DNA from 3 places in the Amycolatopsis lexingtonensis genome. Region 2 is predicted to be linked to each of the others. Evidence: riboswitches for the same ligand, from Rfam matches in the RefSeq annotation. Region 2 holds a riboswitch; each other region holds the start of a gene.
The links. A riboswitch is a leader RNA that binds a small molecule or an ion and turns the genes downstream of it on or off. The one in region 2 is predicted to bind thiamine pyrophosphate.

Region 1 (3,790 bases), 560 kb from region 2:
CGGCCGGAATCTCCGTGAAACCCTGCACGCCCAACGAGTTCTGCACGGTGACCGCGGTCAGCGCCACGAGCCCGTGGACGCCGTTCGCGAAGAACGTCCTCAAGTCGGCCTGGATGCCCGCACCACCGCCGGAGTCGGAACCGGCGATGGTGAGGGCGGTGTGCGGTGTCACGGTTGCACCACGGGCAGGTAGACCTTGCCGCCGGACTCGGTGAACTCCGCCGACTTCGAAGCCATGCCGGCCTCGATGGCCTCCACAGTGGACAGACCGTGCTCCTCGGCGTACTTGCGGACGTCCTGCGTGATCCGCATCGAGCAGAACTTCGGCCCGCACATCGAGCAGAAGTGCGCGGTCTTGGCCGGCTCGGCGGGCAGCGTCTCGTCGTGGAACGAGCGCGCGGTGTCCGGGTCGAGCGAGAGGTTGAACTGGTCGTTCCAGCGGAACTCGAAGCGCGCCTTCGACAGCTCGTCGTCCCACTCCTGCGCGTACTTGTGGCCCTTGGCCAGGTCCGCGGCGTGCGCGGCGATCTTGTACGTGATCACGCCGGTCTTGACGTCGTCGCGGTTCGGCAGGCCGAGGTGCTCCTTCGGCGTGACGTAGCACAGCATCGCCGTGCCGTACCAGCCGATCTGGGCCGCGCCGATGGCCGACGTGATGTGGTCGTACGCCGGGGCGATGTCCGTCGCGAGTGGACCGAGGGTGTAGAACGGGGCCTCGCCGCAGAGCTTCTCTTCGAGCTCGACGTTCTCCTTGATCTTGTGCATCGGCACGTGGCCGGGGCCTTCGATCATCACCTGGACGTCGTGCGAGCGCGCGATGTGCGTCAGCTCGCCCAGGGTTTCCAGCTCGGCGAACTGGGCGCGGTCGTTGGCGTCGGCGATCGAGCCCGGGCGCAGGCCGTCGCCAAGGGAGAACGTGACGTCGTACTGCCGGAGGATCTCGCAGAGCTCCTCGAAGTGCGTGTACAAAAAGGACTCTTGGTGGTGCGCCAGGCACCACGCGGCCATGATCGACCCGCCGCGGCTGACGATGCCGGTGACGCGCCGCGCGGTCAGCGGGATGTAGCGCAGCAGCACGCCGGCGTGCACGGTGACGTAGTCGACGCCCTGCTCGCACTGCTCGATGATGGTGTCGCGGTAGACCTCCCACGACAGCTTTTCCGGTTCGCCGTCGACCTTTTCCAGCGCCTGGTAGATCGGCACGGTGCCGACCGGGACCGGCGAGTTGCGGACGATCCACTCGCGCGTCTCGTGGATCCGCTTGCCGGTGGAGAGGTCCATGATCGTGTCGGCGCCCCAGCGGGTCGCCCACACCATCTTGTCGACCTCTTCCTCGACCGACGACCAGACGGCCGAGTTGCCCATGTTGGCGTTGATCTTCACGAGGAAGTTCTTGCCGATGATCATCGGCTCGGACTCGGGGTGCTTGCGGTTGACCGGGATCACCGCGCGGCCGCGGGCCACCTCGTCCCGCACGAATTCGGGCGAAACCCGTTCGCGCGCGGCGATGTACTCCATTTCCCGCGTGATGACGCCCTGTTTGGCCCAGCCGAGCTGGGTGTTGTGCTCCCGCCCGTCGGCCCAGCCGGCCCGCAGCCGATGCAGTCCACTGTGGACGTCGATGTCCGCTTCGGGATCGGTGTATGGGCCCGAAGTGTCGTAGACGTCGAAGTGCTCACCGTTGGACAGATCGATCCGGCGAGCCGGCACGCGGAGCCCGGATTCGGTCTGGTGGTACACCTTGCGCGAGCCGGTGATCGGCCCGGTCGTCACGGAGACGGCAGCATTGTTTTCCAATGTCGTCAACGACTTTCACTCCCTACGCCGGCATTACCCGGTCAGGTTCATGCGGTCGGTGACGCCTGCGAAACGCAAGTCACCCTCTCAGCCCGCCATGGCGCGAGCTCCCGCGTTGGTGTTGTAACCCCGACCATGCCACGCCGACGCGCGATACTCAAGTCAGGTCACCTCACCCGACCAGTTCGGCGGGTGTGGCGTAGACGTCGACCATGGCTCCGTTGCGCAGCACGGTGATCGGGAGTGCGGTGCCGATCACTTCCGCGAACAGCTGCCGCTGGATGCCCTGGGCGTCGGAGACGCGGGTGCGGCCGACGGTCAGCACGAGGTCGCCCGCCTTGAGGCCCGCGCGGTCGGCCGGGCCGCCGGAGACGACTTCGCGCACCCGCAGCCCGGCGCTCTGCCCGGTGCGCTCGGCGACGTCGTCCGGCAGCGGCGCGGGCACGCCGACGACGCCGAGGTAGGCGCGCCGCACCCGCCCCTCGACGACGAGCGTGTCGATGATCCGGCGGGTGGTCGCGTTGATCGGCACGGCGAGCCCGAGCCCGACGCCGGCGACGGCGGTGTTGACGCCGACGACGCGGCCGGCGGAGTCGGCGAGCGCGCCGCCGGAATTGCCGGGGTTGAGGGCGGCGTCGGTCTGGATGACGTCCTCGATCACGCGCCCGGCGCGGCCGTGGCGCACCGGCAGGGCCCGGCCCAGCGCGCTGACGACGCCCGCGGTGACGGTGCCGGAGAACCCGAGCGGGCTCCCGACGGCCACGACGAGCTGCCCGACGACGAGCCGGTCGGCGTCGCCGAGTTGAGCGGCCGACGGCGTTTCGCCGCGCGCCCGCAGCACGGCGAGGTCCGACAGCGGGTCGGCGCCGACGACGTCGAAGGGCACCTCGCTGCCGTCGGCGAAGGTCGCAACGCCGCGTCGGTGGTCGGTGACGACGTGGGCGTTGGTGAGCAGGTGACCGTCGTCGGCGAAGACGACGGCCGAGCCGCTGCCGCGCGCGAGCTGGACCCCGGCGACGTGCGGGGTGACGGTCTTGGCGACGGTGCTGACCGCGCGCGAGTAGGCGTCCATCGCGTCTTCCATGAGGGCACCTCGATTACACCGTTGCAGGTACTACAAGTGTGCGCCCGGTCGAGCGGGAAGTCCGTTCGCTGCTGGTGAACTCAGCCCTCGAGAGCCACGGTGACGCCAAGCCGACCAACAGCCCGCCTTGGGGTTGCCGATGTTCGTGACGAGACCGGAGCGGAAGCCCGCGCCGGGCCGAATCTCCTTCTCCTCGCCGGAACTCCGGAAGAACAGCGCCTTGATCCCCAGGTAGATCAGGAAAAGCTCGCCCGCGAAGCGCAGGATGTCCTACGCCACTTGGAAGCGGCGAGCACCGCGGTCAGGCCGAACACCGCCGTGAGCCCCCAGAATGCGACGCCGGCTTCGATACCGGCGATGGTCGCGAGCAGGTTCGGCATCGCCCGAGCGTGCGCGAGCCGGACACGCTGGGCAAGCGGATTACCGGACCAGTGACGGTCAGTGGTTCACCGGATCGGACCATGCGCCGGTGAAGATTCGGCGGCAGACTCCCAAAGCGCTTCTGTAACGGTGCAGAAGCGATCTTCTGTGGGGTTGATATGCGCAAACTCATCTTCGGCGCCCTCGCCGGGCTGCTGGTCACCGGCCTGATCCCGGGGATCGCGGCGGCCCAGGGCGAGGCTCCTGGCGCCCCGGGTGCCCATCCCAGCTGGCTGCCCGCGAACAAGACCGGCTTCGGCACGGCACACGACCGCTCGAGCAACGTCTGGTTCACGCTCCAAGGCGGCCAGATGTCCGAGGTCTACTACCCGGACCTGTCGACGCCGAGCGTCCGGTCGATGAACTTCGTCGTCACGGACGGCCGCGGCTTCGCGACCATGGACTACACGGCGAAGTCCCAGCAGGTCCGGCGGACCGACGACGACAGTTTGGTCTACGAGCAGACCGTCACCGACGACCAGCACCGCT
Region 2 (3,790 bases):
GAATTCACCGCGGCGTCCCAGCCGGACACCTGCAGCGCGCCCTTTTCGCCGGTGCCGCTCAGCGCGCGGTAACCCGCGATACTCCAGCCGTCCTCAGTGGACACCGACTCGGCGAGCAGCGCGACGATCGGCGTCAGCAGCAGGGCCAGGACGACACCCGCGGCTCCGACACCCCACCACTCGCCGCCTCGCGGCCGCCGCGCTCCGCCGGAACCGGTCCTGGCCCCCTCCTTGCGCCGCCGGGCCAGCCCGCCGGCCACCAGGGCGGCGACCACGGCCGCGAACTGGATCAGGGAAAGCGCCGCCGCGCCCGAAAGGTCCAGGAGGTCGACGGTTCGCAGGTAGATCTCGGTTTCCAGCGTCCGGTAGCGCGCGCCGCCGAGGATCAGGACGACGCCGAAGCTGGTGGCGCAGAACAGGAACACCACGGCCGCGGCGGACGCGACCGCCGGCGCCAGCGCGGGCAGCGTCACCGAGCGGAAGGCCCGCCACGGGGACGCCCCGAGCGCGCGGGCGGCGTCGGCCGTCCGCGAATCCAGCCGCGCCCACAGCCCGGCGACCGTGCGCGCGACGACGGCGACGTTGAAGAAGGCGTTGGCCAGCACGATCGGCAGCACGCCGCCGTCCGGCCAGAGCGCGCGGAACGCCAGCCCGACGACGACCGTCGGCAGCACGAACGGCACCAGCACCAGCGTGCGCGCCAGGCCGACGCCGGGCAGCCGCACGCGGGCCAGCAGGAACGCCACCGGCAGTCCGGCCACGACGGCGACCACCGTCGACGCCGCCGCGCTCGCCACGGTGAACCCGGCCAGCTGCCACGTCCGCGCGTCGCCGAGGACGACGTCGAGCCCGCCCGCGGCGAACCCGCGGCCGACGATCGCCAGCACCGGCCAGGCGAAGAACACCACCAGGAACCCGATCGGCGCCAGCCCGAGCAGCGCCAGGCCGAGACCGCGGGCGGTCGATGGCGGAGTTACTGCACGAGCGTGCGCCATTCGCCGATCCACTTCTCCCGGCCGGCCTGCACCTGGTCCGCCGTCAGCGTCTGCGGCTTCTGCGGCAACGGCGCGACCTGCGCCCAGCCCGCGGGCAGGTCGACGCCCTGGCGCGCGGGGTAGACGTACATGTTGGCCGCGACCGTCGCCTGGAACTGCTGCGACAGCAGGAAGTCGACGACCTTGCGCGCGCTCTCGGTCTGCTTGCCGCCGGCGAGCACCCCGGCGTACTCGACCTGCCGGTAGCAGGTGTCGAGCAGTGCCTTCGTGCGCGGCTTCCCGTCGTCCCCGACCTCGGCGGCCGGCGAAGACGCGTACGACACGACGATCGGCCGCGGCCCCTTGCCGGCGGAACCGGAGAAGTCCTTGGTGTAAGCCTCTTCCCAGCCGCTGACCACCTTGACGCCGTTGGCCTTCAGCTTCGTCCAGTAGTCCTTCCAGCCGGCCTCGCCGTACTTCGCGATGGTGCCGAGGAGGAACGCCAGGCCCGGCGACGCGGTGGCCGGGTCCTCGGCGACCAGCAGGTCCTTGTACTTCGGGTCGGCCAGGTCGTCGTACGACGACGGCGCCGGGATCCCCTTGGCGGCGAAGTAGTTCGTGTCGACGTTGACGCAGACGTCCCCGACGTCGACGGCGGACAGCCGGTGCTCGGGATCGACGGCGTACCGCTGCGGCCCGCGGTCGGCCTCCGGGCTGGTGTAAGGCTCGAAGACGCCTTCGGAGAGCGCGCGAGAGGCGAAGGTCGAGTCGACGCCGAACGCGACGTCGCCGATCGGGTTGGCCTTGGTGAGCACGAGCTTGTTGGTCAGCGATCCGGCGTCGCCCTGCTTGAGCACGGAGATCTTGATGCCCGACTGCTTCTGGAAGGCGTCGAGCACCTCCTGCGGCGCCAGGAAGGAATCGTGCGTCACGAGGGTGACGGTGGGCGTCTGCTGCGTGCCACCATCGCCATCCGACAGCGAGCACCCCGCGGCGACGACGCTGACAACGGCGACGGCCGTCGCGGCGCGAACAGCCCTGCGTTTCATCTACCCCTCCTGCACTTCGCCGGACGAGGAGGAAAGCCCTCCCTTCGCCGGCATGATCCGGTCAGGTGCGAACGGTCGCGGGGTGACCCGCCTCTCAGCCCGGCTGACCGGACTCCCGTGGCAACCGTGCAGCGTAGTCCAGGACGGACGACCATGGAGACATGACGGAAATCTTGAGCGACTCCGAGGCCGACGAACGGCTGGGCGCGCACTGGACGCGGGCCGGCGCGGTGATCTCCCGCGAGGTGGAACTCGCTTCGTTCCCCCAGGCGATCGAGGTGGTGGACCGCGTGGCGGTGCTGGCCGAAGCGGCCGACCACCACCCGGACATCGACATCCGCTGGCGCACCCTGACGTTCCGCCTCAGCACCCATTCGGCGGGCGGCCTGACGTCGAAGGACTTCGCGCTGGCCGCGCAGATCGACGAGGTGCTCTCCTCGCTGTGATCCTGGTTACTCTGGGTGCACTTTTTCGGGGTTTCGACGTCTCTCGGTAAACGACTTTGCTAGGAGGGACGGTTATGACCCAGGCGATCGTGGTCGGCACGGCGGCATTCGCGACGATGGTGGCAGCAGCAGGCGGCGTGCTCTGGTACACCGCCCGGGGCCGCCGTCACCCGGATGCCGGTGAGTTCGATCACAGCCGCTAACAAAGGGCATGATCAGCGCGCTGAGCAGGGCGGAAGTATCGGTTTCGGCCCTAGGAAACGCCATGAACAGCACCGCCGCCCTCACCCCCGCGCAGCGCGCCTGGATCAACGCCCTCGCCCCCGCGGTGGTGCTGATCGCCATCGCTTTGATGGGCCTGCTCGGCTGATCACCGGTACGCCGTCGCTCTGATCGCTCGGAGCGACGGCGTTCTCAATGGATCTGTTCCGGAGGCGGGAACGACGTCGGGGGCTCGTCTCTCGTCGTCCAGTACTCGAGCCCGGACAGGCGGCCTTCGTCGACGAACACGATGAGCCCGCCGCCCGGCACGTCGGCTTCGACCGCCACCCGATCGGTGATCTCGGCCGCGGGAGTGGCGTCGTCGACCACGAGCTCGATGGTCGGGCACCCGCAACCGCACCGGCCGGTCACTTTCGCGGTGGTGGCCTGCTCCCGCAGTTCAGCTGCGCCGGGGAAGTCCCCGGCGAGAAGGACTTCCAGGGTCTCGCGCTCGTTCCGCGTGAGCGGACGGCTCCCCATCAGTAGCGGGACATGTTCGGGATCGCCTTCTCCGCGACCCCGATGAGGTCCTCGACCTTCGCGACGTCGGCTGTCACATCTTCAGCGGTCACCGAAGGTGCCTCGGAAGAGCGGTAGGCGACCTCGTTGCGCCGAACCCGCATCCGGTTGAAGGGACGCAGAAGCTGCCCCAGCGGCGGATCGAGCTGCGCGAGAACCGCTTCGTAGACGGTGATGTGGCCACCGCGGCTCGTCGCACGCAGGCCCTGGTTCTGCAGGATGGCCGCCAAAGCCCGGCGGGCGCCGTCGTACGCCAGCGTGTAGGCGCCTTCCGGATCCGAGTTCAGCAGCTGCCGCGCCGAAACGACGTGTGTACGAGCCCTGGCGAGCTCCCCTTCCGCGGCTTCCCGTGAAGCCGGGACGTGTTCGAGGGAACCGCGCGCGATGAGCGCGTCGATCGTGGCGCGCCCTTGGTTCCACCGGGTCATCGGGAAGTCTCCTGGTCGAGGGACAACGGGACCAGCGGACGCTCACGCACGCTGACGAGGAACGGATCCGTGCTGCCCGCCGCCCACGAGGCCGGCGAGATCCGGTGGACGTT
Region 3 (3,790 bases), 580 kb from region 2:
CTTCCCGGCCGGCAGTTCCTCGGCGTGGAAGAGGTACGCGGCCGTCGTCACCGCGCCGCTGGGCTCGGCGACCAGCCGGGCCTGGCGGGCCAGGACGCGCATCGCTTCGCGGATCTCGTCCTCGGTGACCGTGACCATCCGGTCGACGACCTCCCGCAGGTGCGCGAAGGTCAGTTCGGACGGCTGCGAGCGCAGGCCGTCGGCGATCGTGCGGGCGCGGTCGGCCTGCGGCCAGCGGACCAGCTCGCCGCGCTCGAGGCTGTCCGCGGCGTCCGCGGCCAGTGCCGGCTCGACACCGATGACCCGCGCCCGCGGGCAGCGGGCCTTGATCGCGGTGCCGACGCCGGCCGCCAGTCCGCCGCCGCTGATCGGCACGAGGACGACGTCGACGTCCGGCAGGTCTTCGGCGATCTCCAGGCCCGCGGTGCCCTGCCCCGCGATGATGGCCGCGTCGTCGAAGGGCGGGACCAGGGTCAGGCCGCGTTCGGCCGCCAGTTCACGCGCTTTCGCCTCGTGCTCGCCGATCGGCACCTCGATCACCTCGGCGCCGTACGCGCGGGTGGCCTCGACCTTGATCCGCGGCGCGACGTCCGGCACGACGATCACCGCGGGCACGCTGTACCGCTGCGCCGCGTACGCGACCGCCTGCGCGTGGTTGCCGCTCGAGTACGCGATGACACCGCGTTCGCGCGCCGCGTCGTCGAGGGAGCCGATCGCGTTGAACGCGCCGCGCACCTTGAACGCGCCGATCGGTTGCAGGCTCTCGGGTTTGAGCCACAGGGTGCCGCGGGGATCCCACGTCTGGAGCAGCAGGGGCGTGCGCACGGCGACACCGTCGACGCGCTTCGCGGCGGCCTCGATGTCGGAGATCGTCACCAGTTCCATGTGCCGAGTATGTCAAGAAATCGTTCGATCCGGAGTGTCTATTGTGGACGGACAGAGTGGCCCTCCTCACGCCGCGGCAACGCGGGGAGTTCCTCGCGCGCCTTAAGCGTTGGACAAGGGGAGAAGACGGACTACCGGATCGGGATCATGACAAAGGAGAATTCAGCGGCTTCCGAAGGAAAGACGGAGGAAAAGTCGGGCCTGCGCATCGCGCAAGTGGCGGCGGCGGCGCTGGCGGCGGTGACCGCGGCGCTGCTGGGCTCGACGCTCGGCGTGGCGGGCACGGTGGTCGGCGCGGGCGTGGCGAGCGTGGTGTCGACGGTCGGCGGCGAGCTGTACTTGCGCTCGCTGCAACGCACGCGTGAAGCGGCGCTCAAGGCCCGGGTGCTGGCGACGTCGGGGATCCGGCGGCGAGGTTCCGTCGAACCGGGGGAAATCCCGATCACCGAACAACCCACGGTCCAGCTGCCGAAACCCGGGGAAGGCGGGCCGTCGCGGCTGCGGAAACTGCGCTGGCCGTTGATCATCGGCACCAGCGTGGCGGCGTTCGCGGTGGCGATCCTGGCGATCGTCGGCTTCGAGTCGGCGACGGGCACCCAGATCGGCGGCGGCACGGGCACGAGCATCGGCAAGATCTTCGGCGGCGGTGGCCACACCGATACGACCCCGTCGACGACGCCCACCACCGGCACGAGCGACACCCAGGTGTCTCCGACGGAGACGACCACGACCCCGTCGGACACGTCGACGGCCCCGACGACGTCGTCGCCGACCCCCACCACGACACCGAGCACGTCGACGCAGCAGCCGTCAACCTCGGCCCCGGCCACGACGACCCCGCCCACCAGCCAGGGCGCGGCGACCACCCCGACCCCGTAAAGCCGTGAAGGCCTCCTTACCGGTCAAAAACGCCGGTAAGGAGGCCTTCACGGACTTGCTCAGGCGAGGCGGGAGCGGAGGGCGCGGGCGGCGGCCTCGGGGTCCTCGGCCTCGGTGATCGCGCGGACGACGACGATCCGGGACGCGCCGGCCTCCAGCACCGCGGGCAGGCGGTCGCCGTCGATGCCGCCGATCGCGAACCACGGGCGGTCGGGGGCCGCCGAAGCGACCGAGCGCACCAGGTCCAGGCCCGGGGCGTGGCGGCCCGGCTTCGTCGGCGTCGGCCAGCACGGGCCGGTGCAGAAGTAGTCCACGCCCGGCTCCGAAGCCGCGGCGAGGGCCTGGTCGACCGAGTGCGTCGAGCGGCCGATGACGACGTCGTCGCCGAGGATGCGGCGGGCCAGCGGGACCGGGATGTCGTCCTGGCCGAGGTGGAGCACGTCCGCGCCGACCGCCAGCGCTACGTCCGCCCGGTCGTTCACCGACAGCAGGGCGCCGTGGCGGGCGCACGCCTCGGCCAGCACCTCCAGCGCCGCGATCTCGCCGGCGGCCTCCAGTGCGCCGGTCTTGTCGCGCAGCTGGATCACGTCGACGCCGCCGGCCAGGGCCGCGTCGGCGAACGAAGCGAGGTCGCCGCGGGAAGTGCGTGCGTCCGTGCACAGGTACAGGCGCGCGGCGTCGAGGCGCGCGCGGATCTTGTCACCGGAGAGGGCGGGCATAGCGGCGACCGTACATCGCGAGTTAGGGTGGACGGGTCCGCACGGGAGCCCGAGGCACGGGCTGAGAGGGAGCTGCCGCTCCGACCGTGGAACCTGATCCGGGTCATGCCGGCGCAGGGAGCGTGATTCCATGACGAACCTGGCAGTGGTGGGCGGCGGCGTGATCGGCCTGTCCGCGGCGTGGTGTGCCGCGAAGGCGGGCCACGACGTCACCGTCCACGATCCCGAGCCCGCTCGCGGCGGTGCGTCCTGGCTGGCCGGGGGCATGCTCGCCCCGGTCACCGAGGCCTGGCCCGGCGAAGAAGACGTGCTCAGCCTCGGCGAAGCTTCGCTGAAACGCTGGCCCGGCTTCGCGAGCGACCTCGCACAGGAAGGCGTCGACCCCGGACTCGCCGAGCACGGGACGCTCGTCGTCGCGTTCGACAGCGCCGACGCCGGGCACCTCGACATCCTCGCCGGCTACCTGCACTCGATCGGCCGCGCGGCCGAACGCCTGACCAGCCGGGAGACCAAGCGGCTCGAACCCGGCGTCGGGTCCGTCCGAAGTGGACTGCACGTGCCCGGCGACCTGGCCGTGGACAACCGGAAACTGCTCAACGCGCTGTACGAGGCCTGCGTCAACCACGACGTCCGGTTCGTGCGCGAGCGCGTCGAAAGCCTGCCGGACGCCGAAGCCGTCGTGCTCGCCGCGGGCGCGTGGACCGGGCGGCTGCACCCGCAGCTGGCCGGGGCCGTCCGGCCGCTCAAGGGCGAGATCCTGCGGCTGAAGCCGCGTCGCGGCTGCCTGCCGCCGCCGCCGCACACCGTGCGGGCCGTCGTCGAGGGCCGGCCGATCTACCTCGTGCCGCGCGGCGACCAGGAGCTCGTCCTCGGCGCCACGCAGTACGAGGCCGGCTTCGACCGGGCGGTCACCGCGCGCGGCGTGCGCGAGCTGCTCGAAGGCGCCGAACGCGTCTTCCCCGCGATCACCGAGTACGAGCTGGCCGAGACCGCGGCCGGCCTGCGGGCCGCGAGCCGGGACGTGCTGCCCTACATCGGTGTCCTGGACGACGGCGTCTTCGCCGCGACCGGGCACCACCGCAACGGCCTGCTGATGGCCCCCGTGACCGCGGCCGCCGTCCTCGCCTGGCTCGACGGGGCGGAGCCACCCGAAGGCGTCGAAGCGGCCTCGCCCGCCCGGCTGCACCAGAAGGAGCACGTGTGATGGAGATCAAGCTCAACGGCGAGTGGACCGAGTTCCCGGACGGCGCCACGGTCGCCGACGTCCTCGACGCGTCCGGCGGCCAGCGGCCCGGGATCGCCGTGGC

Region 1: it holds a riboswitch for thiamine pyrophosphate, as region 2 does, so the genes downstream of both, thiC (phosphomethylpyrimidine synthase ThiC) here and H4696_RS40745 (thiamine ABC transporter substrate-binding protein) in region 2, are expected to answer to the same signal.
Region 3: it holds a riboswitch for thiamine pyrophosphate, as region 2 does, so the genes downstream of both, thiO (glycine oxidase ThiO) here and H4696_RS40745 (thiamine ABC transporter substrate-binding protein) in region 2, are expected to answer to the same signal.

What each region holds. Positions count from the first base shown of each region.
Region 1 covers NZ_JADBEG010000001.1:8,163,413-8,167,202, forward strand. The annotation lists gene thiD (bifunctional hydroxymethylpyrimidine kinase/phosphomethylpyrimidine kinase) at 1-172, opposite strand, end outside; gene thiC (phosphomethylpyrimidine synthase ThiC) at 169-1,806, opposite strand; TPP riboswitch at 1,800-1,921, opposite strand; gene H4696_RS37930 (S1C family serine protease) at 1,970-2,881, opposite strand; gene H4696_RS37935 (hypothetical protein) at 3,118-3,261, opposite strand; gene H4696_RS37940 (glycoside hydrolase family 15 protein) at 3,421-3,790, shown strand, end outside.
Region 2 covers NZ_JADBEG010000001.1:8,728,359-8,732,148, reverse strand. The annotation lists gene H4696_RS40750 (ABC transporter permease) at 1-995, opposite strand, end outside; gene H4696_RS40745 (thiamine ABC transporter substrate-binding protein) at 974-2,023, opposite strand; TPP riboswitch at 2,045-2,152, opposite strand; gene H4696_RS40740 (4a-hydroxytetrahydrobiopterin dehydratase) at 2,185-2,469, shown strand; gene H4696_RS50960 (hypothetical protein) at 2,544-2,672, shown strand; gene H4696_RS40735 (hypothetical protein) at 2,884-3,210, opposite strand; gene H4696_RS40730 (hypothetical protein) at 3,210-3,677, opposite strand; gene H4696_RS40725 (ArsR family transcriptional regulator) at 3,674-3,790, opposite strand, start outside.
Region 3 covers NZ_JADBEG010000001.1:8,152,240-8,156,029, forward strand. The annotation lists gene H4696_RS37845 (threonine ammonia-lyase) at 1-885, opposite strand, end outside; gene H4696_RS37850 (hypothetical protein) at 1,033-1,764, shown strand; gene thiE (thiamine phosphate synthase) at 1,824-2,483, opposite strand; TPP riboswitch at 2,515-2,620, shown strand; gene thiO (glycine oxidase ThiO) at 2,614-3,687, shown strand; gene thiS (sulfur carrier protein ThiS) at 3,687-3,790, shown strand, end outside.